DNA from 3 places in the Tessaracoccus zhenghani genome. Region 3 is predicted to be linked to each of the others. Evidence: predicted binding sites of a transcription regulator. Region 3 holds the regulator's gene; each other region holds the start of a gene.
What was found. Region 3 encodes HrcA, which represses chaperone genes, less so after heat shock. Its sites were predicted from a motif close to TTGGCACTCGNNNNNNNCGAGTGCCAA; they were not measured.
Positions count from the first base shown of each region.

Region 1: the regulator HrcA is predicted to act here: its motif matches at 6,807-6,833, upstream of groES (co-chaperone GroES).
Region 2: the regulator HrcA is predicted to act here: its motif matches at 7,220-7,246, upstream of groL (chaperonin GroEL).

Region 1 covers NZ_CM137275.1:3,157,347-3,167,061, reverse strand. The annotation lists gene ACX1DX_RS14910 (carbamate kinase) at 1-596, shown strand, start outside; gene ACX1DX_RS14905 (GntR family transcriptional regulator) at 603-1,274, opposite strand; gene ACX1DX_RS14900 (DEAD/DEAH box helicase) at 1,282-4,245, opposite strand; gene ACX1DX_RS14895 ((deoxy)nucleoside triphosphate pyrophosphohydrolase) at 4,236-4,622, opposite strand; gene groL (chaperonin GroEL) at 4,770-6,356, opposite strand; gene groES (co-chaperone GroES) at 6,372-6,668, opposite strand; gene bioB (biotin synthase BioB) at 6,942-7,994, shown strand; gene ACX1DX_RS14875 (MFS transporter) at 8,033-9,232, shown strand; gene ACX1DX_RS14870 (class I SAM-dependent methyltransferase) at 9,241-9,715, opposite strand, start outside.
Region 2 covers NZ_CM137275.1:2,907,843-2,917,557, reverse strand. The annotation lists gene ACX1DX_RS13680 (ATP-binding protein) at 1-2,914, opposite strand, end outside; gene ACX1DX_RS13675 (DUF4194 domain-containing protein) at 2,911-3,552, opposite strand; gene ACX1DX_RS13670 (DUF3375 domain-containing protein) at 3,518-5,008, opposite strand; gene ACX1DX_RS13665 (hypothetical protein) at 5,047-5,202, opposite strand; gene groL (chaperonin GroEL) at 5,447-7,072, opposite strand; gene ACX1DX_RS13655 (hypothetical protein) at 7,280-7,732, shown strand; gene ACX1DX_RS13650 (DUF3263 domain-containing protein) at 7,737-8,009, opposite strand; gene manA (mannose-6-phosphate isomerase, class I) at 8,126-9,304, shown strand; tRNA gene ACX1DX_RS13640 (tRNA-Thr) at 9,345-9,417, shown strand; gene ACX1DX_RS13635 (class I SAM-dependent methyltransferase) at 9,435-9,715, shown strand, end outside.
Region 3 covers NZ_CM137275.1:542,052-551,766, forward strand. The annotation lists gene ACX1DX_RS02625 (GntR family transcriptional regulator) at 1-265, shown strand, start outside; gene ACX1DX_RS02630 (ABC transporter ATP-binding protein) at 262-972, shown strand; gene ACX1DX_RS02635 (hypothetical protein) at 957-1,772, shown strand; gene ACX1DX_RS02640 (DUF3097 family protein) at 1,787-2,629, shown strand; gene ACX1DX_RS02645 (inositol monophosphatase family protein) at 2,658-3,434, shown strand; gene ACX1DX_RS02650 (MBL fold metallo-hydrolase) at 3,442-4,209, opposite strand; gene hrcA (heat-inducible transcriptional repressor HrcA) at 4,297-5,310, shown strand; gene dnaJ (molecular chaperone DnaJ) at 5,322-6,494, shown strand; gene ACX1DX_RS02665 (16S rRNA (uracil(1498)-N(3))-methyltransferase) at 6,491-7,222, shown strand; gene tgt (tRNA guanosine(34) transglycosylase Tgt) at 7,219-8,439, shown strand; gene ACX1DX_RS02675 (queuosine precursor transporter) at 8,455-9,144, opposite strand; gene ACX1DX_RS02680 (DUF5709 domain-containing protein) at 9,237-9,671, shown strand.

The DNA.
Region 1 (9,715 bases), 580 kb from region 3:
CGCTCGTCGCTGCGGATGACCCGGCGTTCGACAAGCCCACCAAGCCCGTCGGGCGTTACGTGGACGAGGCGACGGCAGAGCGCCTGAGCCACTTCGGCCAGATGCTCAGCGAGATCGAGCCCGGACGCTGGCGCCGGCTCGTGCCCAGCCCCGAACCGATCGAGATCCTCGACGCGCCGGCGATCGACGCGCTGCTGAAGGCCGGCCTGCTCGTCGTGGCCGGCGGCGGTGGCGGAATCCCCGTCACACGCGACGCCGAAGGCGTGCTGCACGGCGTCGAGGCCGTCATCGACAAGGACCTGGCCAGCGTGCTGCTGGCCCGCCGGCTGGGCGCCGATGCCCTCGTGCTGGCCACCAACGTGGACAATGCCTGGGTCAACTGGGGCAAGGACTACGCGGCCCCGCTCGGTGAGGTGAGCCTGGAGGAGATCCGCCGCCACGAGGCCGAGGGGCAGTTCGGCGCCGGTTCCATGGGCCCGAAGGTCGCGGCGATCCGCCGCTTCGTCGAACAGGGTGGGCCCATGGGCGTCATCACCGCGCTGGACAAGATCGGCGCTGCCCTCGAGGGCAAGGCCGGAACCGTCCTCCGCTCCTGACCCGCGTCAGGCTTCTGTGTCGCCGAAGAGGAGCGTGTGGGCGAGCCGCAGTGAGGTCCCCACATGCACTTCGGCGAGCGCCCGCGCCTTGGCCCTGTCCCCCGACACGATGGCCTGGGCGATCTCGAAGTGCTCGCCGCAGATGGCGGCCGGGTCGTCATTCTGCTTGAACAACCAGTTTAACCGGTTGCGCAGCGGTTCCAGCATCGACGCCATGAGCGAGTTGTGCGTCATCTGGACCAGCACCTCGTGGAACTCCGCGTTGTACCGGCGCACCAGGTCGCGGTTACCCGACTTCAGTGCGGACTGTTCCTTCTCGACGACGCGCAGCAGGCGGGCTCGTTCCGCTTCGCTGCCGTGCTTGAGTGCAAGCTCGACCTCCTGCACCTCGAGGGCCTCGCGCAGCTCGAAGATCTCCCGCAGGTCCTCCGGGACCAGTTCAGTGACCACCGCACCGCGGCGGGGCTGCAGGGTGATGAAGCCCTCCGTCGACAACCCGGCCAGCGCCTCGCGCACCGGGATGCGCGAAATGCCCAGTTCCTCGGAGAGGTCGCGCTCCTTGATCCGGTACCCGGGCTGGTAGGCGCCGGTGGTGATGCGGTCGCGGATGACGTCGCGCGCACGCTCGGCCAGGGAGCGTTGCGTCTGGCCGAGATTGTCGTCGCGCCTGGTGGTCATCGCCCGATTATGGCACTACCTTGTCCGCTTGCGCTGTTCCAGGATGAGCGAATAGCGGCAGATCAAGCGCTGCCTCCCGCCAACCCAGATCTGCCACTGTCGCCTGGGCGGGGGCCGGGCCGGCCGTGAGGTAGTCGTAGAGGCCGCGTTCCACCGGCTCGTCGAGGCGCAGGTGCATCGTGACGACGGACAACCTGTCGTCCGTGGGCATCGTCTCCTGCCGCGCATTGTGCGGGCTCACGGTGCCGAGATACAGGAAGTCGCGACCCTCGGCGTCGTCACGCTTGACGAACAGGTGCAGTTCCACGCTGTGCTCGACGATGCGGCGCACCTCCCGGCTGCCCAGATGCAGCCTGCTGCGGGTGAACCATCGCAAAGTGGATTCGTCGAGGAACTCATCGCCGTAGGCCACGGAGGACTCCACCTCGTCGCCCTTGTGGTAGGTCACGAAAATGGGGCAGGTGCGGGAGAACTCGTCCACCTTGTAGCCGTAGAGCGTGGCCGTCTCGTCGCCGCGGAAATTGAGCAGCCGGCAGGCGTCCTTGCGCGAGTAGCGCCTGCCCGGGCGCAGCGTCTGCGCCCAGCCGTGCCGGTGACGGGCGAGGAAGAGGCCCGTGTCGATGACGTCGGTGGCCTGCGCCCGGAAATCGGGGTTGGCCCATTCGTCGCGGAATTCGGGGCTCAGTTCCAGTCCGCCGTCACTCTCGACCGCGAGCGGATGGTAGCTGGGCTTCGTCTTCGCCGGGAAGAACCCGAGAGTCAACATGCTGACGGCGCTGCGCACCACCTCGGGCGTGCTGGTGCAGTCTCGTGCGCGCAAGCGCTCGACGATGTCGGCCCCGGTGAGCCGGCCCTCCTCCAGCAGCGCCCGGAGCACCACAAGTTCGTGGGGCCGCTTCCCATTGAGCAGCTCGACCGTGAGCAGGTTGAGCAGTCTGGTCTGGCGGGGCGTGGGGCCCTGCACGTTGGCGAACTTGGCCGACAGCTGCCAGTAGTTCTTCTCCTTGGTGCCCAGCACCACCGGATCCGCAGTGTCGAACCGCGCGAAGTCCAGGAGCTTCGGCTCTCCCCCGACCCTGTTGCGCATCTCTGTGTAGGCCTTCTTCAGGGCCACCATCGAATCAAGCTTGACCTGGGCGATGGCCTTGAAGACCTGATCGCGGGCGATGGCGTCGAAGTTGACGCTGGACAGCCCGGCGATGGAGCCGGCCTCCTCGGCCTCGATGAGATTCTGCCGCACCGAATCCTTCGACAGGCTGGAGTCGCCGAACAACGCCACCGGTACCAGGTAGTTGTTGGCGTAATTGCCGATGAGATCGATGACGACGAGGTAGTCCTTGCCTGCAGCCTTGCGCAGGCCACGCCCCAGTTGCTGGGTGAACACGATGGCCGACTGGGTCTGGCGCAGCATCACCACCTGATTGATGGCAGGGATGTCGATGCCCTCGTTGAAGATGTCGACGGTGAGGAGGTAGTCGAGGTCGCCCCGTTCCAACCGTGCGACCGCGTCCTCTCTGGCCCGCACCGAGTCCATGCCGGACAGGGACATCGTGCGCAGTCTGCGGCCTCGCAGGGTGCGCCCGTTGAGGACCTGGGACAGCTGCCTGGCCTCCTCGTTGCGGGAGCAGAAGATGAGGCCGCGTACCGGGATCCCCGCCTGCCCGTAGCGCTCCACTGCGGCGAGCACGTGGTCGACGCGTTCGCGGTCCACGAGGCGGGCGAGGCTGGTCGTGTCGTCGATGACCTCACCGTCGCCGGTGACGTAGTCGGTGACCCCGTAGTAGTGGAACGGGGCCAGCATGTCGGCCTCCAGCGCCTTCTGCAGCCTGATCTCGTAGGCCACGTTGTAGTGGAACAGCTCGAAGATGTTGAAACCGTCGGTGCGCTCCGGGGTGGCGGTCATGCCCAGCAGGAAGGCCGGGGTGAGATGCTCGATGATGCGGCGGTAGCTGTCGGCGCCGGCCCGGTGCACCTCGTCGATGAGGACGTAGTCGAAGGCATCCGGGGCGATGTCACCCAGGGCGTTGGACAGCGACTGGACGGTGGCGAACACGTAGCGGCGATCCACCTCGCGGCGGCCGCCGGCCAATTTGCCGATGTCGCTGGCGGGGGCGCCCAGGACCCGGCGGAACTCAGCGATGGCCTTGTCCAGGATCTGTTCCCGGTGCACCACGAACAGCATGCGTTGCGGTTGGGCCGTTCGCACATCGAGGGCCGCGAGGATCGTCTTGCCCGTGCCCGTGGCGGACACGACGAGGCCGCGCTTCTCCCCCCGGGCCCGCACCAGATCGATCTCGGCCAGCGCCTCCACCTGCATGGAGTTGGCGACGACCATGACGGCAGCGCCGGCCCCAACGGCGGGGGCCTGGTGCGGGGTGCTCGGAGCGGCGGGCGGCCGCCAGGTCTTACGGTAGGCCTCTACCCAGGCGCGGGTGAGGGGCACCGCGCGGGCACGCTGCCTGTCGACGGCGGCTTCGAGTTGGTGCACGATGTCACCGTCCGCCAACGCTGAGAAGCGCAGGTTCCATTCGTGGTTGCGCAGCAGGGCTGACTCGGTGAGGTTGGAACTGCCCACGATGGCCGTCGAGCTGTGCTCCTGACGGAACACATAGCCCTTCGCATGGAATCCCTCCGAGGCACCGTCCAGCAGCAGCACTTCGATGCGCGGCAGGTTGAGCAGTTCGTCAAAGGCGGCCGGCGAGTTGAAGCCCAGGTACGTCGAGGTGATGATCGTGCCCGCGCCCGAGAAGTCGAGCAGCGCCTGTTTCAGCGCGGCGATGGCACCCGGGGTGACGAAAGCGACGGAGAACACGAAGCTGTCGGCGCGGCGCAGCTCGTGGCGGATCGTCCGCAGCATGGTGTCGCGGCCTTCGTTCACGATCAGCCGGGGGTGGTGGAGGCGGGGTGAGGTCTGCGTGCGGTCGACGAAACCGAACGTCAGGTCGCGGCCAAAGCCCGCTGTCAGCTCCATCGGTCGCGGGCCGCGAAGATCAGTTCGGCGGCCGGGACGTCAGCCGGTGCCCACTCCAGCTCGGCCAGCTCATGGGCGTCCACCCAGCGCAGCTCGGAGTGCTCAGTCGGCTCAGGTTCACCGTCGACGATCCGGCACCAGTAGGTGCTCAGGTCCACGAGCCCGAACGAGTACTGGTATTCGGTGCGGGTGAGGAAGTCGCCCACCTCGACGGTGCAGCCCAGCTCCTCGTCGATCTCGCGGCGCAGCGTCTCCTGCGGCGTCTCGCCGGGCTCGATCTTCCCACCGGGGAACTCCCAGAGCCCGGGCAGTGACATGGAGTCGCTCCGGCGCGCCGCCAGAATGCGTCCGTCCCGCACCGAAACCGCGCCAACCACAGTGATCCGCTTGCCCACTTCGCCACCCTCCCAGGTCGGGGACCAGGCTATCGGCGGCGCCGGCAGCTGGCCAGCTCAACACCAGCGGGATCGCAGAAGGCCCCGCCCGGGCGAACCGGGCGGGGCCTTGCAGCGACTGATGTCAGATCAGGCGTCCTGGTCTTCGCGCTTGTCGACGACGAGGGTTTCCGTGGTGAGCAGCAGCGACGCGATGGACGCGGCGTTGGCCAGCGCGGAACGCGTGACCTTGACCGGGTCGATCACGCCGTTGGCAACGAGATCCTGGTACTCGCCGATCTTGGCGTTGTAGCCGTGACCGACCTCCATCTCGGCAACCTTGGAGGTGATGACGTAGCCGGCTTCGCCACCGTTCTCAGCGATCCAGCGCAGCGGCTCGGCGAGCGACTTGGCCACGACGTTCACGCCGGCGAGCTCGTCGCCTTCGAGGCCGAGGCCGTCAGCGAGCACCGCGCCGGCGTGGATGAGGGCGGAGCCGCCACCGGCGACGATGCCCTCCTCGATGGCCGCACGGGTGGCCGAGACGGCGTCCTCGATGCGGTGCTTCTTCTCCTTGAGCTCCACCTCGGTGGCGGCGCCGACCTGGATCACGCACACGCCACCGGCGAGCTTGGCGACCCGCTCCTGCAGCTTCTCGCGGTCCCAGTCGGAATCCGTGCGCTCGATCTCGGCGCGCAGCTGGGCCACGCGGCCGTCGACCTCGGAGGATTCGCCAGCGCCATCGACGATGGTGGTGGCGTCCTTGGTGACGACGATGCGGCGGGCGCGGCCGAGCACCTCGAGGCCAACCTGGTCGAGCTTGAGGCCGACCTCGGGCGCGACGACCTGGCCACCGGTGAGGATGGCGATGTCTTCGAGCATGGCCTTGCGGCGGTCACCGAAGGCCGGGGCCTTGACGGCCACGGAGGTGAAGGTGCCGCGGATCTTGTTGACCACGAGGGTCGAGAGCGCTTCGCCGTCGACGTCCTCAGCCACGATGAACAGCGTGCCCTTGGCGGCGATGACCTTCTCCAGCAGCGGGAGCAGCTCGTTCATCGACGAGATCTTGCCGCTGTTGATCAGGATGTACGGATCATCCAGCACGGCTTCCATGCGGTCCGTGTCAGTGACCATGTACGGCGACAGGTAGCCCTTGTCGAACTGCATGCCCTCGGTGAACTCCAGCTCGGTGCCGAAGGTCTGCGACTCGTCGACGGTGATGACGCCGTCCTTGCCGACCTTGTCGAACGCCTCGGCGATGAGCTCGCCGATCTGCTCGTCACGCGAGGAGATGGTGGCGACCGACGCCATGTCGGCGGTGGTGTCGACCACGCGGGCGTTCTCACGCAGGCGCTCGACGACGGCCTCAACGGCCTTGTCGATGCCGCGCTTGAGGCCGACGGGGTTGATGCCGGCGGTCACGGCGCGCAGGCCGGCGTGGACCATGGCCTGGGCGAGCACGGTGGCGGTGGTGGTGCCGTCACCTGCGACGTCGTTGGTCTTGGTGGCGACCTCCTTGGCCAGCTGGGCGCCGAGATCCTCGTAAGGATCGTCGAGCTCGACCTCCTTGGCGACGGTGACGCCGTCGTTGGTGATGGTCGGGGCGCCCCACTTCTGGTCCAGGACGACGTAGCGGCCCTTGGGGCCGAGCGTCACCTTGACGGTGTCGGCGAGGGCGTCAACGCCACGCTCGAGAGCGCGGCGGGCTTCCTCGTTGAAAGCGAGAATCTTTGCCATGGGTGAAATCAGCCCTTACTTGGAGACGACGGCGAGGATGTCCCGCGCGTTGAGCAGGAGGTATTCGTTGCCGTCGTACTTGACCTCGGTGCCGCCGTACTTCGAGAAGATGACGACGTCGCCCTCAGCGACATCGAGGGGGATGCGGTTGCCCTTGTCGTCGATGCGGCCGGGGCCGGTGGCGATGACCTTGCCCTCCTGGGGCTTTTCCTTGGCGGTGTCGGGGATGAAGAGGCCCGACTGGGTCTGCTGGGTGGCCTCGAGGGGCTGGATCAGAATGCGGTCCTCGAGAGGCTTGATCGTGGTTGCCACGTCAAACACCTTCCTTTGTGTCTTCCGGCCGAAACCGGCTGAGATGTCTTCTTCTGTTGGACCCGGGCGTCGTCGCGGTGCCGCCTAGGCAGTTAGCACCCGAGGGTGTCGAGTGCCAGTCCCCAAACTATCGCGGCTTTAGCACTCAATCAAGCCGAGTGCCAGGTTTTGTGGTTGCGCTGTGCCCCGTGAGCCCTGATCCCCGGGTTACCGCAGATTTGAACACTGTTAAGCTCCTTTCTGAACAGTGTTCAAACGCGAAGGAGCGAACCCGTGGATCTGTACTCCCTTACCGACAAGGCGATCGCCGACGGCACCATCTCCCCCGACGAGGCCCTGGCCGTCCTGCAGCTTCCGGACGCCCGCACCTATGAGCTCGTCGCCGCGGCCGGGCGTGTGCGCCGCCATTTCCACGGTGTTGCCACGAAGGTCAACTACCTCGTCAACCTCAAGTCGGGTAAGTGCCCCGAGGACTGCTTCTACTGCTCGCAGCGCCTCGGCTCCGACGCCGAGATCCTCCGCTACACCTGGCTCACCCACGAGGACGCGCTGGCCGCGGCGAAGGCCGGCATCCAGGCCGGGGCCGGCCGCGTGTGCCTGGTCGCCTCAGGCCGCGGCCCGTCGAACCGCGACGTGGACCGCGTGTCCAAGATCGTCGAAGACCTCAAGGACGAGAACCCCGACGTCGAGGTGTGCGCCTGCCTGGGCATCCTCAAGGACGGGCAGGCGGAGAAGCTCGCCGCCGTCGGGACGGACGCCTACAACCACAACCTCAACACCGCCGAGTCCCACTACGACAACATCTGCAGCACCCACGACTTCGACGACCGCAAGCAGACCGTCCAGCACGCCCGCGAGCACGGCCTCTCCGCCTGCTCCGGCCTCATCGCCGGCATGGGTGAGACCGACGAGCAGCTCGTCGAGGTGACGTTCCAACTCAAGGAGATCGGCGCGGATTCCGTGCCGGTGAACTTCCTCATGCCGTTCGACGGCACCCCGCTGCAGGGCCACCACGAGCTCACCCCGCACCAGTGCCTGCGCATCCTCGCCATGATCCGCTTCGTGCACGGGGCGGCCGACGTGCGCGTCTCCGCCGGGCGCGAGCAGCACCTGCGCTCGCTCCAGCCGCTCAGCATGGAGATCTGCAACTCGCTGTTCCTCGGCGACTACCTCACCTCCGAGGGCCAGGCCGGCAAGGCCGACCTCCAGATGCTCGCCGACGGCGGCTACACCGTCCACGGCTCCGAGGAGCGGCTCGCGGCAGCCCTCCCCCAGACGTCGGTACGTCGTCGGGGCGCCGGAACCCAGGTCGCTGCCAACGCCTGAGCAACCGTGCACTCCGAGTGCTCGCTACCATCGGGCGCATGACAACCGTCCGAACGATCCCGCAGGTGGACCGGAAAGCACGCTTCGCGGTCAACGCCATGTTCTTCACCAACGGCGCGATCGTGGCCAATGTGCTGCCCCGCTACCCCGAGATCAAGGCGGCGTTGGGCCTGGGCAACACTGTCTACGGCTTCGCGGTGGCCGCCATGCCGGTGGGCGCCATCGTGGCGGGGTTGACGGCTGCCTGGTTCATCCGACGCTTCACCTCCGCCCGCGTGGCGACCTACGGCACCATGCTCGCGAGCCTCTTCGTGCTGGCGGCCGGGGTGTCGCCGTCGCTGGCGCTGTTCGCCGGGGCCCTGTTCGCCGTCGGCGCCGCTGACGCCATCATCGACGTGGCCCAGAACGCGCACGGGCTGCGCGTGCAGCGGCGCTACGGCTCGTCGATCATCAACTCGTTCCACGCCTTCTGGTCCATGGGTGCCGTGGCGGGCGGGCTGATGGCCGCGGCCGCGATCGCGCTGCGGCTCCCGCTCGCGGTGCACCTGAGCATCTCCGCGGTGCTCTTCACCGTCGTCGCCGTCGTGGCGCAGCGCAACGCCCTGCCCGGTCACGACGGTGACGAGCGCGCCGTCGCCGACCCCCACGAGGTCGCCGACAAGGGCCGACGCGGCATCAGCCCGCGCATCATCGCGCTGCTGGGCGCCCTTTCGCTGATCTCGATCTCCGGCAGCGTCGTGGAGGATCTCGGCAACTCGTGGGCCACCCTCTACCTCCAGACGCTGGGCGCCCCGGCCGCTCTCGCCGCCTTCGGTTTCGTGTCATTGGTGGGTGCCCAGTTCGTGGGCCGGATCCTGGGCGACCGCATGGTCGACCACTGGGGTGAGCGCGCCGTCGCCCGCTTCGGAGGTTTGCTGATCGCCGTGGGCATGGGCCTCGCCCTCGCCTGGCCGAGCGTGCCCGGCACGGTGCTGGGCTTCGCCGCGGCCGGCTTCGGCTGCGCCACGTTCGTGCCCGCCGCCATGCACGCCGGAGACAACCTGCCGGGCCTCCGCGCGGGCACCGGGCTCACGATCGTCTCGTGGCTGCTGCGCGTGGGCTTCCTGGTGTCGCCGCCCATCGTGGGCGCGGTGGCGGACAACGTCTCGCTGCGGATGGGTCTCCTGATCGTCCCGGTGGCAGGCATCTTCGTGGTGTTCCTGTCAGCGGTGCTGCAGGGGCGCAGACTCGCGCGCTGAGCCCGGGGCTACCTGCGGGCCGTGATGGTGTACGTCAACGGCACCAGGAACCGCTGGTGTTCGGGCAGTTCATACGAGCCACCGTCCGCGGTCAACGTCATCTGCGGCAACGCGTCCCAGGGGAGGGTCTGTCCCTCGTCCATCCCCGTGATGGTCAGCCCGGCCCCGATGAGGGCGCTGACGATCTCCGAGAGGGAATGCGGCCAGTCATAGGTGCGCACGTTGGTGAGCTTGTCGTCGCTGCCGTAAGTCTCCTCGTCGTCCCACACCTCGGAGGTGCCGTCGGCCATGCCGCGGTACCGGACGACGAGTTCGCCGTCGGTGCGTTCGTCGTCCAGGGAGAACATGACGGGGTGCCCGTCGCGGATGTAGAACGTGCCGCCGGGCCGCAGGAGCTTGGCGATGCCGGCCGCCCAGGCATCGAGGTCGCGGAACCAGGTCACGGTGCCGATGGAGGTGTAGATGACGTCGAAGCTGCCCGGC
Region 2 (9,715 bases), 830 kb from region 3:
ACGCGACGTGCTGGCGCGTGTCCAGGCATCGCTGCCGCCACGTCTTGTCCGCCGGGTCATCGGAGCTGAGCCGCGCGAGGAGCGCCTGCATCTGCCCGAAGCGCACCTCCGCCGCGGCCCGCTCCGCCGCGCTGGCCATGGACACGGCGTCCATCACCGAGCCGGAAGTGATGTCGTTGAGCGTGGCCAGGAAGGCCGCCACGTCGGGCAGCGAGCGGTTCGTGACCTCAATCTGCAGGTACTCGTTGGGCGCGAACTCCGTCATGAGCAGGGACTTGTTGACCTCGTCCACCCGGCTACGGATCTCCCGGTACGCACCACGGATCTGCATGTGCAGCTGGCTGATGTTGTTGCGGGCCTGGTTCTGCAGGAGCGTGAAGAACCGATCCTCGAAGGCAGGCAGGCCGTCCGACTCGAGCGAGTCGAGGCGCGCCAGGAACTCCGGCAGGTAATCCACGGCCTCACCCCAATCTGCCGCCGCCCCCGGCCATTCGCGCCGATAGGTGCCCATGGCCCGCACCGCCCGGCTCTCCGCCTTGTTGGTGTGCTTGAGGTTCTCGTCAGAGCGTTCCCGGAAGCGCCGCCGCAGTTCCACCTCGAGCCTGTCGTCGGGCGCGCCCAGCTCCGCCGCCACACCGGCGAGCGCCTCCTCTGCCTCCGGTGGCATGGGGGCAGCGGCTTCGATGTCGGCCACCAGACGTTCGATCCGCTGCGCCACGGCCGCGAGCGCGTCAGCTGCCTTGCCGTGCTCGACGGCGAGGTCGTCGCGCCGTCGCCCCGCCGAGGTGAGTGCCACCTTGGCCCGCTCCAGCGCCGCCTCCAACTGGCGAAGATCGTGGTGTTGACTGCGCAACTCGTCGAGCTGTCGGTCTACATCGCCCAGTTGAGCGAGCACCTGCTGCAGGTCCGCCGAGGCCCAGTCGAAATCATCAAGGCGCTCAAGGAGGCGGCGGCGCAGCTGCAGCCGCTCCCCCTTACCGTCGAGCTCGGCCAGCCGCGCCTGCGTCTGCTCCTGGAGCTCGCGCTGCACGGCCAGCAGCCGCTCCAGTTCGGCTTCCTTGGCCTCGGTGGTGAAGCCCAGCACCCAGCGCGAACGGTCATCGACGCGCCGCCTGTCGTCCTTCTCGTGCAGGGCCGCCGAGTGCTTGACCTGGCCACGCCGCGTCACCGCCTTCGCGTGCCGGGCGAACCCCTCCGTCGACTCGACGCAGGCGTAATCGAAGCGCGCCGCCAACCGCTCCCCCAGCCATCCCTGATAGGGCCCATCGGCCAACTCCAGCTTGGCCAGCAGCGATTCCCCACCGGCGCGCAACTGAGCGGCCGCGTCTCCCTCGTCCACCTTCTCGTAAACGAGGCGGGCGCCGAGGAAGTCTTCATCGATGAACTCGGCGGCCGCGCGGTAATGCCGCTCCGGCACCACCAGAGTGCGGGCGAAGGAGCCCAGCACCCGCTCGATCGCGCCCGTCCAGGGCGCCTCCTCCTCGCGCACCTGCACCAACTCGCCAACGAAGGGGAGCCGCTCCTCGGCGATACCCAACTGCTCGGCCAGCCTGCTGCGCACCCGCAGCAGCCGGGCATCCAGGTTGGAGCGGTGCGTCCGCAACGCACTGAGGTCACGTTCGAGGACGCTGATCTGATCCGTGATCCGGCCACGCTCCGCCATCGCCTCGTACTGCCGCTCCCCGAACCGGGCGCGGCTCTCCTCATCTGATACCCGGATACCCTGCAATTCGCTCAGGAACCCCTCGGCCGTCGCGGCATCCGCCGGGAACGACAGCCCCAACTCGGTGGCGGCCTCCCGCCATGCGGCCGCCCGCGCCTCCTGCTGGGCGCGCTCCCGCTGCAGCAGACCCCGCACCTGCTCCAGCGTGGCCAGTTGGGCGCCACCCGACTGGTCGACAGCCCGCTGCGCCTGTTGCCGTGCCGCTTCCGCAGTGGTGGCCTCACGCTCGGCCGCAGACAACTCCTCTGCCAGCCGGGCGACGGCGGGCCGCTGCCGCTCCTCCTGCACCCGCGCGGCGGTCAGCTCCCGGCCGAGCAGCCAAGTGCCCAGATGCTGTTCCTCAAGCTCCAACTGACGCCTGGCCTTGGCCAGCGCCGACAACTGCTGGGCGGCACTGCGCAGCGGGCTCAACGCCTCCACCTGCCGTCGGGCGTCGACGACGGTGGCGTGTGCCTGGCTGAGCTCGCCGAACTGCTCGACCGTCTCGTCGGCCAACCGGAACGTCTCCGGCAGGTCGAGCATGAACTCCCGGAACAGGGTGTCGAGGTTGGTGAGGTTCTTGGCCGATTGCGTCTTGTGGAGCAGCACCTGCGCCTGTTCGCTGCCCATGCCGAGGTGCCGCCGGAAGCGCGCGGCGAAACCGGTGTAGGCGTCCGAGCTGTAGACGTCCCAGGCGGGGAAGGCGGCCTTGACACGGCGGTTCTCGATACCCGTTTCGACGTACGGCTTGAGGGCCATGACGTCGACCGGCTCCGACGCGAAGACGTACATCGACTTCAGATCTGCCGCGTCCGTGGAACCGGAGCGGATGTGGAAGAGGCGCAGCAGCGTGGCCTCGCTGCCGCGCTCGTCGGTGTAGGTCAGCGCGATTCCGCTCCAGGTGGCGCCGCGGCGCAGGTACGCGGTGCCCACCTCGCCCGTGGTCTCATCCGTCTCGCGCTTGTGGGCCCCGCGCACGTAGGTGAGGGTGCTGCGTTCCCGGTCCCCCGTATCCGTGCCCTGGGCAGCAGCGTTGAACCGCAGCTTCGCGGGACGTACCAGGATGGCCGCCATCGCGTCGAGCAGGGAGGACTTGCCGGCTCCCGAGGGGCCGGTCATGAGGAGCCCCTTCCACGGCACCGTGAAGCTCCACGCGCCGTCGAAGGTGCCCCAGTTGACCACCTGCACCCGGCTCAGCCTGTGTTGCGTCATGGGGCGGCCAGCCTCTCGAGATCTGCGGTGACGGCGGCCACCTCGTCGGCCCCGAAGACAAGGGCCAGCACGGGCGAGATCTCCCAGCGGTCGTCGCTGCCGGTGACGTTGAGCAGCACAGAGTTGGCCTTCATCTTGTTGATCGAAGCGGTGATGCGGTCGTCGAAGCCCTTGCGGTTGGTGGTGTCCAGGGATTGGAAGCCACGCAACTGATCCTCGATGTCATCGCGGCCCACGAAGGTGCGGGTGGCCTGCCCCTGACCGGCGAGCAGCGTGCGGCGCAGGAACAGCACGAGCACGGTGTCGAGCACCGTCAGCGGGTGGGCGCGCACCACCTTGGGCGCATCCTCCAGGTCCAGGTTGCGCACGAACGCCACCCCGGCGTCGAGATCCACGACCAGTTCGAGGTAGAGATCCGCGAGCCGTGAGCGCACCAGCGGCTCGTTGCGGACGAGCGCGTGCCAGAGGTGGGAGTGCTCCTCTGCGCGGAGGTATGGCCCGCGCAACAGCCGCAGCAGGACGCGCCTGGTCCCGGGGTCCAGTTCTCCCGGGTCGGCTAGGGGCTCGGTGAGGTCGTCGTCGAACTCGTCGAGGTCGTCGACCTCATCGGCCCGTTTGGGCGCGGGTTGCAGCGACATGGGCACTCCACTCGGAAGGGACGGTGAGGAAAACATATCGGGGCGCACCGACAGTGCGGTCCGTGCCTGTGGCGGAGGTCCATCGCCAGAGTTCCTGCCCACTGGCCGGTACCCCGTGCTGGGTGGCCAGCAGGAGAAGCCCCACGACAGAGGCCAGGCCCTGCGTGGCGGGGAACCGGCCCAGCACGTCCCCGACGGTGGCGCCCGGCACCTCTGCGACGGTTTCAGCGACGTTGCCCTGCAACTCCGCGAAATCGATCTCGGTCAGGCGGACGAGTTGGCGCAGGACGGCGAGGTCCAGCTCCCCGGTGAGGTGCTCCGTGACGTCCGATTCCGGGCGCATGTCTGCGGGGTTGTGCAGCCGCCAGGCGCCGATGGAAGAGATCTGCATCGACGTGAGGTCGAGGTCGCGACCGATCTCCGTGGTGGGGTGCACCGTGCGCAACGCTGCCAGCGCTGCCTGGTCCGCGCGGCTCAGGGCCTCGGCTAGACGCTTGTGCTCCCGGTACTCCTGCGTCTCGACGAACCGTCGAAGGCTGCGCGAGAAATCGGTGAGGCGCTGGCGCACCTGCGCACTCTCGCGCTGCAACACGATCAGGAACTGGCGCAGGAAGACCGCATCGGTGGCGGGCAGCTCGGTGGTGAAGCCCCGCTCGAGCACCGCGTCCACCGCGGTGTTGAAGCGATCCGCCAGGACGGGGTCGAGTAGCAGTTCGTGGAAGGCACCGAACGTGCGGCCCGCCTCCGAGTTCTCAATCACGTCCACGCCGTCGAAGATCTGGCCCAGCACGCCCGAGCGGGCACCGTCGTGGCTGACGATCTGCTCGCGGAGGTCCCGGTTGAGGGCCTCGAGGTCGTCGGCAACCTGGGCGAAGTCGCCCGGCACCTCGCTGGCCAGCCGCAGGATTTCGAGCAGGCGCTCACGTGCGGCAGCATCGGACATCGGCTCGTACTGCCCGGCCTCGGCGCGGCGGATCTGTTCGTCGAGCTCGGCACGTTGGGCCCGGAGCAGTTCGAGATGCCGCTCAGGGTTGGGGTCGGAGTCGCGAGCCAGGTCTCCGAGGAGCCCGGTGACGTTGCTCAACCGGGATGAGGTCACCGTCGATTGGGGCTGTTCGATGCTGAGGACGAAGCGCACCGCGTCTGCCGCCGAGCGGGACAGCTCCACCGTCTCCTCGCGCGCCGCTGTGGGACGCCGGACCAGGTAGCCGTCGCGCACCCAATCAGCGATGTACTCCTGCGCGGTACGCGGCGCGCTGATCCCGGTTCCGCGCAACTCGTCGAGGTCGTCCGCCACCATCAGCACGAACTCGGCGTATGGGATGGTGCGACGTTCCTCGAAACGGGCGCCGAGGATGGCCACGAGCACGGGCATCAGGTCCGCGCGTAGCAACCGGAGACCAGCAGTCTCGCTCGCGCGCCTGGCGACGGCACCGCCGCCCACGGCACTCACCATGACACCTCCGTTCGGCGCCCAGCGTAATCGCCCCTACCTCACAGCATCCACAACGCACTCACCGGCAAGGCGTAGAGATTGTCCTGCAGCCGTCGCCCCACCTTGTCCATCGTCAGGACGACCCCTGCCACCAGCTGATCCCCCAGCTTCTCCCGCAACCACGCCAGGTGCCGGTAGTCGTGACGCGATACCAACTGCGCAGCCTTCACATACTCCGAATGCTATGGCGCATTTGAAAACGGTGGCGGTCGCAGACTTAAAACGGTGGCAGCTCCCGCTTGCAAACGGTGGCAAGCCATAGCGGGAAACGGTGGCGGCACGACGAAGGGCGGCCCCTTGCGGGACCGCCCTTCTCGATTCAGGCGTTGAGAATCCTTCAACGGTTTCGACGCGTCCGCGCTCCTCCTTCGTCGGAGGCGGCCGGCTCAACCAGCGGGGTCAGAAGCCGCCCATGCCGCCCATCTCGTCCATGCCGGGAGCGCCCGCGGGGGCCTTCTCCGGCTTGTCGGCGATGACTGCCTCGGTGGTGAGGAACAGCGCGGCGATCGACGCGGCGTTCTGCAGCGCCGAGCGGGTGACCTTGGCCGGGTCGATGATGCCGGCCTCGACCATGTTCTGGTACTCGCCGGTGGCGGCGTTGAGGCCCTCGCCCGCGGGGAGCGAGCCAACCTTCTCCGCCACGACGCCGCCCTCGAGGCCGGCGTTGAAGGCGATCTGCTTCAGCGGAGCCGAAGCGGAGGCGAACACGATCTGGGCGCCGATGGCCTCGTCGCCCGTCAGGCCCTCAACCGAAGCGAGCTTCGAGGCCTGCAGCAGCGCGACGCCACCGCCGGGAACGATGCCCTCTTCGACCGCAGCCTTCGCGTTGCGGACAGCGTCCTCAATGCGGTGCTTGCGCTCCTTCAACTCGACCTCGGTGGCCGCGCCGACCTTGATGACGGCGACGCCGCCGGCCAGCTTGGCGAGACGCTCCTGGAGCTTCTCACGGTCGTATTCGGAATCCGAGTTCTCGATCTCGCGACGGATCTGGGCCACACGGCCTTCGATCTGCTCGGAGTCGCCGGCGCCTTCGATGATGGTGCACTCGTCCTTGGTGACGAGCACGGAGCGCGCCTGGCCGAGGAGGTCCAGGGAGACGGTGTCGAGCGACAGGCCGACCTCCTCGGAGACGACCTGGGCACCGGTCAGGATGGCGATGTCGGTGAGCATGGCCTTGCGGCGGTCACCGAAGCCGGGCGCCTTGACGGCGATCGACTTGAACGTGCCGCGGATCTTGTTGACGATGAGGCCGGCCAGGGCCTCACCCTCGACGTCCTCGGCGATGACGAGCAGCGGCTTGCCGGACTGCATGACCTTCTCCAGCACGGGCAGGAGGTCCTTCAGCGACGAGATCTTGGAGTTGGCGAGCAGGATGTACGGGTCATCCAGCGTCGCTTCCATGCGCTCGGCGTCCGTGACGAAGTAGGGCGAGATGTAGCCCTTGTCGAAGCGCATGCCCTCGGTCATCTCGAGGTCGAGGCCGAACGTGTTCGACTCCTCGACGGTGATGACGCCTTCCTTGCCGACCTTGTCCATCGCCTCGGCGATGATCTCGCCGACCGTGGGGTCAGCAGCGGAGATCGACGCGGTGGCGGCGATCTGCTCCTTGGTCTCAACGTCGATGGCGAGTTCGCCGAGCTTCTCGACGATCGCCGCGACGGCGGTCTCGATGCCCTTCTTCAGGCCAACGGGGTTCGCGCCGGCCGACACGTTGCGCAGGCCCTCACGGACCATCGCCTGTGCCAGCACGGTGGCGGTGGTGGTGCCGTCGCCGGCGACGTCGTCGGTCTTCTTGGCGACCTCCTTGACGAGTTCGGCGCCGATACGCTCGAAGGGATCCTCGAGCTCGATCTCCTTGGCGATGGACACGCCATCGTTGGTGATCGTGGGGGCGCCCCACTTCTTCTCCAGGACGACGTTGCGGCCCTTAGGGCCGAGGGTGACCTTGACGGCGTCCGCAAGCGTGTTCATGCCGCGCTCAAGGCCGCGTCGTGCGGCCTCATTGAATTCAATCAGCTTTGCCATGGTGTTCGGGAGTCCTCCCGTCGATGGGGCGGCTAGCCCCGGGTGTCTTCAGATGTCAGGTTGAACTGCTGGTGCCCGCGACGGACGGCCCTTCCGGGCCTCACCGCAATTCGGTAGCACTCAAACGTGAGAGTGCTAACCCCATTATTAGCACTCTCCCCGAGGGAGTGCAAAGCTTCTGGGGCATCGGTTCACTAGAGTGATCCCATGGACACGCCGCGAACCCTCCGGAATGTCGCCAACGCGCTCAATCTCTCCACCCCACTGGGGCTGGCACTGGGCCTTGTCGGCCGTGGCCGGCCCCGCCGTCAGGGCCACCTCATCGTGTTCGAGCAGGTGAAGCTGCCATTGGTCAACGCCAGCGCGATGACGGTGGGCGACGTCGTGCTGGTTCCCGGCCAGACGGTGGGCGAGGTCGAGGGGCGGATCCCTGACCTGCTCGCCCATGAGGAGGCGCATGCGTGGCAGTACGCCTACTGCCTGGGGTTGCCGTTCATCCCGCTCTACGTGATTGCGGTGGCCTGGTCCATGCTCCGCTCCGGGGACAGGGCCACGGCCAATCACTTCGAGGTACAGGCGGACCTGCTCAAGGGCGGCTACCGCGTGGGCACAAAACGCCCCCTGCGTGAGGGCTTGGCGGCGCTGAGGTTCCGTCGGTGACTGATCAGGCGTGGAGGCGGCGCGCCGAGCGCGCAGCCTGGCGTTGGCTCCGCATGCGGCGCAGACGCTTCACGAGCAGCGGCCGGTACGCCAGCGCGCGCGGGGTGTCGATCAGGGCGTTGAGTTGCTGGTAGTAGCGTGCCGACGACAGGGAGAAGCTCTCCATGATCGCCTGCTCCTTCGGCACCGCGGACGTGAACCAGCTGTCCTCGAAGTCGAGGATCGCGGCTTCGCGTTCGGTCAGGTCGACCGGCGTGTGCATAAGGGCCTCGGACATGACGGTCAGTTTAGCTGCAAACGACACCTGTGTCATTCAACTGCGGCAACACTGGTACCAGTCCGAAGGTAGAGTCGCCTCTGCCCGCACACCACGTCCCTAGGAGCCGATCCCCGATGCGCCGACTCACCGGCCATGTCCAGCACTTCGCCTGGGGCAGCCACACGGCCATCCCGGGGATCCTTCGCCGAGAGCCAGACGACCGGCCATGGGCCGAGTACTGGCTGGGCACTCATCCGGGGGGCCACGCCTTCCTCGACGACGGGATGGCGTTGGCCACCCACGTCCAGGAGAACCCGGAGGTGGTGGGCGCCGCCGCCCGCGCCGAGTTCGGCGACAGGCTCCCCTATCTCATGAAGATCCTGGCCGCCTCCACCCCGCTGAGTCTGCAGGCGCATCCCTCGCGGCAGCAGGCCGAAGTCGGCTACGCCCGCGAATCGCTGTTGGGACTCCACCCGTCGGAGCCCACCCGGTCCTTCAAGGACGACTGGCCCAAGCCCGAGGCGATCGTCGCACTCACCCCGTTCGAGGGCCTCCTCGGCTTCCGCGACCCGCTGGAGACGGCCGGCCTGTTCGAGGCCCTCGGTGTCGCCGACCAACTGGCCTCCGTCATCGGCCCGCTGCGCGACCGCGCCGCCGCCCCTGCCCTGCAGGAGGTCTTCCTGGACGTCCTCTCGCTCGACGAGCGGCGGCACCTGGTCGATGTTGTGCTCGCGGCAGCCGTGAACCTCCTCGAGGCCCCGGGCGCGCTGGGCGAGTTCGCCCGCACCGCCGTCGAACTCGACGAGCACTTCCCCGGTGACCCCGGCATCCTCGCCGCGCTCCTGATGAACCGCTTCACACTGCAACCCGGCGAGGCCGTGGCGCTGGAGCCCGGCATCATGCACGCCTACCTCCGCGGCGTGGGCGTGGAGATCATGGCCAGTTCGGACAACGTGATGCGCGGCGGCCTCACCCAGAAGCACATCGACGTGGACGGCCTGCTGCAGGTGGTCCGCTTCGAGCCCCTGCAGCCCACCGTCCTCGTCGCCGAGGGCGCGGACGGCGTCTACGTCTACCCCACGTCGTTCCCGGAGTTCGAGCTGTGGCTGGTGTCCCCCGTCGACGGTTCCCACCTCCCGGTACCGCGCTCAGACTGCGGTCGCATCGCGCTGGTCACGGCGGGCCGGTTCGTGCTCCAGGGCGACGATGGCGACATGCACCTGGAATCGGGCGACAGCGCCTTCCTCGCCGCAGACGAGGACGTCACGGTGCACGGTGAGGGCCAGATGTTCGTGGCCGCATCGGGCGCCTGATTCGGAATTCCGCGCCCCGGCTTGGCACAATAGGGCCCACGCCTCCTTAGCTCAGCGGCCAGAGCGCTCGCCTTGTAAGCGAGTGGTCGAGGGTTCGACTCCCTCAGGAGGCTCTGATTCAATTGCGCGCATGACCCCTGAGCCCAGCAAGTGGACCCGCATGATCCAAGCGGATCCCGATCACTCCCGCCGTTACATCCAGCGCTTCCGGACCATGGCGGCGCAGGGCAACGACCTCGACGGCGAGGCCCGCACCGTCGACGCCATGGCGCAGCGAGGCTCCCGCATCCTCGACGCGGGCTGCGGCCCCGGCCGGGTGGGCGGCAGGCTTCACGAGCTCGGCCACACCGTCGTAGGGATCGACGTCGACCCGGCACTGATCGAGGCCGCCGGGCAGGACCACCCCGGCCC
Region 3 (9,715 bases):
GGCTGGCGAGCTGAAGGTGAACCCCAACACCGTCCAACGCGCCCTCGCCGAACTCGAGCGGCAGGGCATGACCAGGTCCGAGAGGACCACCGGCCGTTTCGTCACCGACGACCCGGCCGTCATCGAGCAGGCCCGCCTCGGTCTCGCGGCGGGCGCGGCAGATGACTTCGCGCGGCGGGCCCAGGGGCTCGGCATGAGCCTCACCGCCGCCCGCGACCTACTGGGCCGACGCTGGTCGGCCCCCGCAGAAGGAGCCCCAGAATGACAGCACCGGCGATCCAGATCGCCCACGTGACCAAGAAGTACGGCGCGTTCCCTGCCCTCAACGACCTGAACCTCTCGCTCGAGGGTGGTCAGATCGTCGGGCTGCTCGGGGAGAACGGTTCCGGCAAGACCACCCTGTTGAAGGTGTTGGCCGGGGCACTGACGCAGTACGACGGCGAGGTCCGTGTGCACGGCGCCCCCATCGGGCCGGACACCAAGGCAATGGTGAGCTTCCTGCCCGACGCGAGCTTCCTGGCAGACAACGACACCATCGACGGCTGCGTGGGCATGTTCAAGGACTTCTTCGCTGATTTCAGCGAGGTCAAGTGCCGCGATCTGCTCAAGTTCTTCCAGCTGGACACCCACCGCAAACTCAACACGCTCTCCAAGGGCATGCGGGAGAAGGTCCAGGTTGCCCTGGCCATGTCGCGCGACGCAAAGGTCTTCCTCCTGGACGAACCCATCTCCGGCGTCGATCCCGCGGCACGGGAAGTCCTGCTCGCCGCCATCGTCCGGGATCTCCCGGAGGACGCGCTGGTCCTCATCTCCACCCACCTCATCCACGATCTCGAGCCCGTCCTCGATTCCTTCGCGTTCATGCGTTACGGGCAGATCCTGCTCAGCGGTTCGGTCGACGACCTGCGGGCCGAGCGCAACATGTCCATTGACCAGCTATTCCGGGAGGTCTACCGATGGTCGGCAAACTGATCAAGCACGAAATCCGGCGCACCCTGCGCTGGTACCTCATCATCGTCGCGGGAGCGGTACTCGTCGTCGGTCTGGCGACGCTGGCCGCCGTCCTCCTACCTGCCCCGATCAACACCCTGTTCGCCGTGCTCACCATCGTAGGCGCGGCCGCCGTGCCCACCGCGGTGCCCGTGTGGCTCGGGTTCGACTTCTACCGCTCGTCCTACTCGAAGACGGGGTACCTCACGCGGGCCATCCCCGTGAAGGGCTCGACGATCTACTGGGTGAAGTTGCTCTACGCCTACGTGCTGAGCGTCATCGCCCTGGTGGTCGCCGCAGGGCTGGGTTATCTGGCCGCAGTGTCCTTCGCCGTGGTGGGCGGCGGATCGGTGGGGGGTGTCAACGACGCCATCGCCGGCGCGCTCGACGCGATGGGGCGGATGCTCCCTGGCTGGGTGATCGCCCTGTTGGTCGCGTTCATCCTCGTCTGGCCCTTCGTCTGGCTCGCGTCGTACTACTTCGCGGCGGCCGTCGGCAGCGAGGCTTGGAGCAGCAAGATGGGGATCGGGGGCCCCGTCCTGGTGTGGTTCCTCTTCTACGTGGTCGGTCAGGTCACCGCCATCCTCGGCGCGTTCCTCCCGTTGCAGTTGGTCTTCGACGAAGCGGGGACGGTGGGCTTCCAGGCCCGCCTGGTCAACATCTTCACGATCGAGGAGCAGAGCGTCGTGCCCGTCGGAGTGTTCCTGACGATGCTGGTGCTCTCGGCAGTGGCGATTGTCTGGGCGTCGGTGTCGTTCGACAAGAAGGTGGAGTTGCGCTGATAGCGTCGTCCGCCGTGGACAGATACGCGCGAGACGTCTTGGCACCGGGCTGGCAGAAGGCCCATCTGAAGCAGACCCGTGACGTGGCAGTCGAGCTTGACCAGGTGGTCGAGTTCGACGACTTCTGCGGCGCGGTGGTCGGCTGGGAGAACGGCCTCGTGGTGCTGGAGGACCGGCACGGCAAACGCCGCTCCGCCCCGTTCGGGCCCGGCTTCCTGCTGGAGGGCGAGCCCGTCGCGCTCCGGGCCCCGCTGCGGGGCGGGCCGGTCAGGCCCAAGTACACCGCCTCGGGCTCCAGGGCGAGCCAGGAGCGCGTCAAGGCCAAGGTCGCGCTGCCCAGCCGCATCTACGTCGAAGGCCGCCACGACGCGGAACTCATCGAGAAGGTGTGGGGGGAGGACCTCCGGCACGTGGGCGTCGTCGTCGAATACCTGGGCGGCATCGACGACCTGCCGCGCATCGTGCAGGACTTCGGGCCCGAGCCCGGTCGTCGGCTGGGCGTGCTGGTCGACCACCTGGTGCCCGGCTCGAAGGAGTCGCGGATCGCGGCCGAGGTCTACCGCGCCGGCCACCGCGACGTCGTCCTCATCGAGGGGCACGAGTTCATCGACATCTGGCAGGCCGTCCGCCCGGCCCGCATCGGCCGCAAGGCCTGGCCGGTGGTGCCCCGCGACGTCGACTTCAAACTCGGCACCCTCAAGGCCCTCAACCTGCCGCACGCGGACCAGGCGGACATCGCGCGCGGCTGGCAGGCGATCCTCGCGCGGGTCAGCAGCTGGCGCGACCTCGAGCCACAACTGAACACCAAGGTGGAGACCCTCATCGATTTCGTCACGCAGGACCACCTCGGCGCCTGACCCCGGACAGACCACTAAGGTAAGCGACATGGACACCGAAGGCATTCTGGGCCTGCTCAAGGAGACCGCTGCGGAGATCATCACCCCGCGGTTCAGGCTGTTGGCCGACACCGACGTCGACGAGAAGAAGCCCGGAGACCTCGTCACCGTCGCAGACCACGAATCCGAGGTGTACCTCACCCGCCGGCTGAAGGAAGCCTTCCCGAACGCCGTCGTCGTGGGGGAGGAGGCCGTCTTCGCGGACCCGTCGCTCCTCAAGGGCCTGGGCAACGCGGACCATGCCTTCATCATCGACCCCATCGACGGCACCCGGAACTTCGTCCACGGCCGCGACGAACACGGCGTCATCCTCGCCGAGGTCCGCGGCGGCGTCACCACCCGGGGCTGGATCTGGCAGCCGCAGACCGGTCGGGCCTATGTCGCCGAGCGGGGGGCCGGGGTACAGCTCAACGGCGGCCCCATCGAACGCCGGCGCCATGACCGCCCGCCGCTGGGCGCCTCGTCCAAGCGCAAGCTCCGGGGCTTCGACGCCGACGGCAAGCTGAGCCCCGTGGTGCGCAGCCACTTCGCGTGCTGCTTCGACTACCCGGCCGTCCTCGACGGCACCTTCGACTTCATGTTCTACTCGAGCCTGCACCCGTGGGACCACCTCGCGGGGTCCTTGATGGTGGTGGAGAACGGCGGCATCAGCCGCACGATCGACGGCATGGATTACAGCCTCACCTCACGCTCGCGCGGTGGCCTGCTGGTCGCCGGCGACACGCTCAGCTGGATGGTGGCCCAGCAGAACTGGCCCATCATCTGAGGTTCGCTCAGATCAGGGGCAGGTGCCTCTTCGGCACGACGCCCTTGGCCCTCAGCTCGGCATAGGCCTTCGGGAGGGCCACGGCGAGCGTCTCGGCGGTGAAGGGCCACTCCGTGGCCGCTGCCGCGTCCTGAAGTTTCGTGCCCTGGTGGATCAGCATCTCGGTCTGGCCGTAGAGCATGCCGATCTCGGCGCGCTGGATGAACGCGTAGTCGCGGTCGACAACAGCGCCGTGGCCGGGCACGAACCGCGTCGTGGCGTTGGCGGCGCCCAGGACACCGTCGAGCACGGTGGGCCAGTTGCTCAGCGAACCGCGGTCGTCGATCTGCGGGTCCGAGCCCTCCTCCAGGAGGTCGCCGGCGAAGACGACGTTCTCGCCGGGCAGGAAGACCAGCACATCGTTGTCGGTGTGGCCCTCGCCGAAGTGCAGCGCCTCCACCCGCAGGTTGCCGAGATCCAACGCCAGCGCCATCGAGAACGTGCGCGAGACCGGAACAGCCGTGAGTTTCTCGTGGGCGATGGAGATGACCTCGCCCCCCATGCCGGCCAGGCCGTTGACGTGGTCGTGGTGATCGTGGGTCAGCAGGACGTGCGTCACTGGGACGCCGGCCAGCGCGGTGGCCGAGGCGAGGATCTCCGCACCCTGCTCGGGCGAGTTACCGGTGTCGATCAGCATCGCCCCGGTCTCGCCCACGATCAGCCCGATGTTGACCCGGTGGGGTTCCACGGTGGTCACGAAGACGCGGTCGGTCACGGGGGTCCAGTCGAGTGTCATGATGCCCATCGTAGGGGCGGTACACTGGCACTCGGTAAACGAGAGTGCCAATGATTAGGCTGCTGCACCGAGTGTGGAGGTGACGTGATAGACGACCGCAAGTTCGACGACCGAAAGCTCGAAGTCCTGAAGGCCATCGTGACCGACTACGTGGCCAGTCGTGAGCCGGTCGGCTCGAAGGCCCTCGTGGAGCGGCACAAGCTTGACGTCTCGGCAGCCACCGTCCGCAACGACATGGCGGCGTTGGAGGAGGAGGGCTACATCACGCAGCCCCACACCAGCGCCGGCCGGATCCCCACAGACAAGGGTTACCGGCTCTTCGTCGACAAACTCGCGCGCATCAAGCCGTTGTCGGGGGCAGAACGCACCGCCATCACCACGTTCATGAACGGCACCGCTGACATCGACGACCTCGTGATGCGCACCGTCCGCCTCCTTGCCCAACTGACCCGGCAGGTCGCCATCGTGCAGTACCCCGTGGCGCAGCACGACGTCATCCGGCACATCGAACTGGTCTCTCTGACCGCCGAACGTCTGATGGTGATCGTCGTGCAGTCCTCGGGGCGGGTGGACCAGAGTGTCCTCGATGCTCCGGCGCTGGATGAGGCCCGTCTGCACGGGCTGCGGCAGAAGTTGGCCTCCGCGACGGTGGGCCGGGCCGCTGCGGATGCCGCCGACGCCCTGGTGAGGGTGCTCGACACCATCGCACCGGAGGACCGGGCGTTCTCCGCCCCGGTCGTCGCGACGGTCCTGGAAACCATCGCTGCCGAACCCGCTTCGCAGGTGGTGGTGGCCGGCGTCCCGAACCTGGCCGGCGCCGCCTTCGAGACCAACATGCGCCCCCTGTTGGAGGCTCTCGAGGAGCAGGTCGTCCTCATGCGTCTCCTCGGCGAGGCGGGCGGTGACGACATCACCGTCCGCATCGGGCAGGAGAACACCGCCCAGGGGTTCCAGTCGACATCACTGGTGGCCTCCGGATACGGTGCCGATTTCCGGGCGAGCCTCGGCGTCGTCGGACCCACCCGGATGGACTACCCGTCCACCATCGCCGCGGTGCGCGCCGTGGCTCGTTACGTGAGCAGATTCCTCAACGAAGGCTGAACGCAAGAAATATGAGCAAGGATTACTACGCCATCCTCGGTGTCGAACGCGACGCAACCCCTGAAGGCATCAAGAAGGCCTACCGCCGTCGTGCCATGAAGGTCCATCCCGACGTCGCCCACGAGGACGCGGAGGCCGCAGAGAAGTTCAAGGAACTCAGCGAGGCCTACGAGGTGCTGAGCGACCCGAACAAGCGTGCGGTCTTCGACCGTGGCGGTGACCCCATGGCGGGTGCGGCCGGTGCGGGCTTCTCGGGCTTCGGCGGCGGGTTCGCCGGTGGCTTCGACTTCACCAACCTCGTCGACGCCATGTTCGGCCAGGCCGGCAGCCGTGGGCCGCGTTCCCGCGTGCGCCAGGGCCAGGACGCGCTGGTGCGCGTCTCCCTGGATCTGCACGAGGCAGTGTTCGGCGTCACCAAGCCGGTGAAGGTCGCCACCGCCGTCGTCTGCCCGAAGTGCACCGGCTCCGGCGGCGAGCCCGGGTCTGAGCCGGTGACGTGCTCGACCTGTAACGGCAACGGCGACATCACCCAGATCCAGCGCAGCTTCCTCGGCGACATCCGCACCTCGCAGGCGTGCCCGACGTGCCGTGGCTACGGCACGATCATCCCGCGCCCCTGCGGCGAGTGCTCCGGTGAGGGCCGCGTGCGCACCACCCGCACCCTCCAGGTGAAGATCCCCGCCGGTGTCTCCACGGGCATCCGGATCCATCTCGAGGGCCAGGGCGAGGTGGGCCCGGGCGGTGGCCCCGCCGGCGATCTCTACGTCGAGCTGGCCGTCAACAGCCACGAGAGCTTCCGCCGCGACGGCGACAACCTCGAGATGGTCGTCAAGCTCCCCATGACCGCCGCTGCGCTCGGCACCACCGTCGCCGTCACCACCCTCGAGGCGGAGTGGGAGAAGTCCGACGTCGAGGACCGCACCGTCTCCCTCGAGGTGCCGTCCGGCACCCAGTCCGGCACCCGGATCGCGCTGAAGGGCCGAGGCGTGCCGCGCCTGCGGGGCGGTGGCCGGGGAGACCTGGGCGTCACCCTGCTGGTGCAGACCCCCACCAGGCTCGACGACCACCAGCGCGACCTGATGCTCCAGCTCGCCGAGGCCCGCGACGAGATCCGGGCGGAGGCGGTCACCGCCAAGCCGGGCAAAGCGGGTGTCTTCGGCAAGCTGAGCGAGTGGTTCTCGTGACAGATCCCCTCTTCCTCGCCACGTTCGACGACACCGTCCGGCCTGGCCAGCGCGTCGTCGTCATCGGCGATGAGGCCCACCACGCCGTCAGCGTGAAGCGGATCCTGACAGGGGAGAGCGTGATCCTGGCCAACGGCGAAGGACTCGGGGTGCGGGGCACGGTCGTGGACGCCGCGAAGCGTGAGCTCACGGTCGAGGTGACCGAGGTATTCGACGACGAGCCCCCCGCGCTGCGGTGGGGCGTCGTCCAGGCGCTGGCCAAGGGGGACCGCAGCGACCTCGCGGTGCAGATGGCCACGGAGCTGGGCGCCCGGCGCATCCTGGCGTGGCAGGCGTTGCGCTCGATCGTGCGCTGGCAGGGTGACCGGGGAGCCAAGGCGCTCGAACGCTGGCAGGCGACGGCGCGCGAGGCGGCCAAGCAGTCGCGCCGCTTCGCCGTCCCGGTGGTCGAGGCGGCCGCCACGGCACAGGTCGTCGAGGCGATCCGCCAGGCGGACCTGGCCCTCGTGTTGCACGAGGACGCCGCGTTGCACATCGCCCAGGTGGAACTTCCCGACGAGGGCATCGGCCTCGTCATCGTCGGTCCGGAGGGTGGCATCTCACCGGAGGAGCTGGAGGCCTTCGTCGCGGCCGGTGCGCAGGCGGTGCTGATCAGCGACGGGGTGCTGCGCACCTCCACCGCCGCTGCGGTGGCGCTGGGCCAGCTCGACGTGCTGGCGCGCCGATGAGTTTCTCGTTCGACGTCACCCACCGCCTTGACGGTGCCCCGGGGCGGGCGGGCGTCATTCACACTCCGCACGGCCCCATCGAGACCCCGGCGTTCATCGCCGTCGGTACCAAGGCCACGGTGAAGGCGGTCCTTCCCGAATCCGTCGCCGCCACCGGCGCGCAGGCCGTGTTGGCCAACGCCTACCACCTGTACCTCCAGCCGGGCTCCGACATCGTCGACGAGGCCGGTGGCCTCGGCAGGTTCATGAACTGGCCCGGGCCGACCTTCACGGATTCCGGCGGGTTCCAGGTGATGAGCCTGGGCGCCGGCTTCAAGAAGGTGCTGGCCATGGACACCAAGGGGATGGTCGACGACGACGTCATCGCCGAGGGCAAGGAGCGCCGCGCCCACGTCGACGACGACGGCGTGACGTTCAAGTCGCACCTCAACGGCACCATGCACCGGTTCACCCCGGAGATCTCGATGCGTATCCAGCACGAGTTGGGTGCCGACATCATGTTCGCCTTCGACGAGCTGACCACGTTGATGAACACCCGCGGCTACCAGGAGGATTCCGTGGCGCGCACGCACGCCTGGGCGGTGCGCTGCCTGGCGGAACACGCGCGGCTGACCAGGGAACGCGCCGACAAGCCCTATCAGGCGCTGTTCGGCGTCATCCAGGGCGCCCAGTACGAGGACCTCCGACGTCGGGCCGCCCAGGGCCTTGCGGCCCTGGAGGTGGACGGCCACGGCTTCGACGGCTTCGGCCTGGGTGGGGCGCTCGAGAAGGAGAACCTGGGGCAGATCATCGGCTGGATGGTCGAGGAACTCCCCGAACGCAAGCCCCGCCACCTGCTGGGCATCTCCGAGCCGGACGACCTCTTCGCCGCCGTCGAGATGGGGGCCGACACGTTCGACTGCGTCAACCCGTCACGCGTGGCCCGCAATGCGGCCATCTACACCGCCGACGGGCGCTACAACGTCAACACCGCGGCCCACCGTCGCTCGTTCATCCCCCTGGAGGACGGCTGCGACTGCTACACCTGCACGCACTACACCCGGGCCTACCTGCACCACCTGTTCAAGGCCAAGGAGATGCTGGCGTCGACGCTGGCCACCATCCACAACGAACGGTTCACGGTGCGGTTGGTCGACACGATGCGCCAGACGTTGAAGGACGGCTCGTTCCACGCCTTCCGTGACGAGTTCCTGGGCAGCTTCTACAGCGGTCGTTGACCGCCGCCGGAACCCTCAGGCGACGTCGTCGTAGGAGGGTTCGTGGCGCTTCACGAGCTTGATCACCTGGTAGGTCACCGGCAGGAACACCACCTCGACCACCACCTTGTAGACGTAGCCCACCAGGATGTAGTTCAGCAGGGTGCCGCCGGTGATGATGCCGGCGAAGGCCACGGTGCAGAAGATGATGGTGTCTGCCCCCTCGCCCACCACTGTGGAGCCCAGGAGCCTGGCCCACAGGCCGCCCTCGCGGGTGCGCTGCTTGAGCTTGACCAGCACCCAGGCGTTGAGCAACTGCCCGGCGAGGTAGCCCAGGGCCGAGGCCAGCACGATCCGCGGCACGAAGCCCAGCACCGCCTCGAACGCCGCCTGGTTACCCCAGTCCGCGGCCGGGGGAGCGGCGCCGACGACCAGGAAGGTCAGCGACGCCAGGATGGAGACGGAGAAGCCGATGAAGATCGCCCGCTTGGCGCCCCGCATGCCGTAGACCTCGGCCAGCACGTCGCCGATCACGTACGTGAGGGGGAACAGGAACGCGCCCCCGTCTGTGATGATCGGCAGGATGGGGAAGCCGAAGACCTCCACATCCGGGCCGAACTGGATGAGCTTGACCGCGGACACGTTGGAGATCAGCAGAAGCGCACAGAACAGGGCCACGACGATGTCGTAGACGCCGCGCTGGCGGGTCGCAAACTGTGCGCTCATGGTCTGTTCCTCAAGGCTGGTCGGCACCCCGGAACTATATATCGCCCGCGCGTTTGTGCCCGCTCCCCGCCCGCTGGTGGCAAACTCAGTACATGGACGACATCACCGAGACGGTTCCTGAAGAATCAGTGCAGCTGGACCAACTCCAGCCGGACGACTCCTTGATCTACCGCGGGGTCGACGACGTTCTGGATGAGGGTTACATCACGCCTGACGACTGGTCGCCCGCCATGGGCTTCGGCAACACCGCCGAAGAGATGCGGCAGGGCGAGACCATCGACATGCGGGTGAAGCAGGAGTTGCCGGACAGTACGCCGGAGCAGGACGAGCACTGGAACCCCGGCGACGAGCCGCGCGAAGTGGGCGGCGAACGCGCCGGCCGGCTGATGCGGGTCCAGGGGCCGGGTGGCAGCGAGACGCTCGGTGTCGACGTCGGCTTCAGCGGAGGTGCCGCCAGCGCCGAAGAGGCTGCGATGCACATCATCTCCGACGACGACGAGGATGACGCATCCTTGGACGTAGACTGATGCATCGGCGCTGACCAGCCCATGTACCCACCGATCAAGGAACT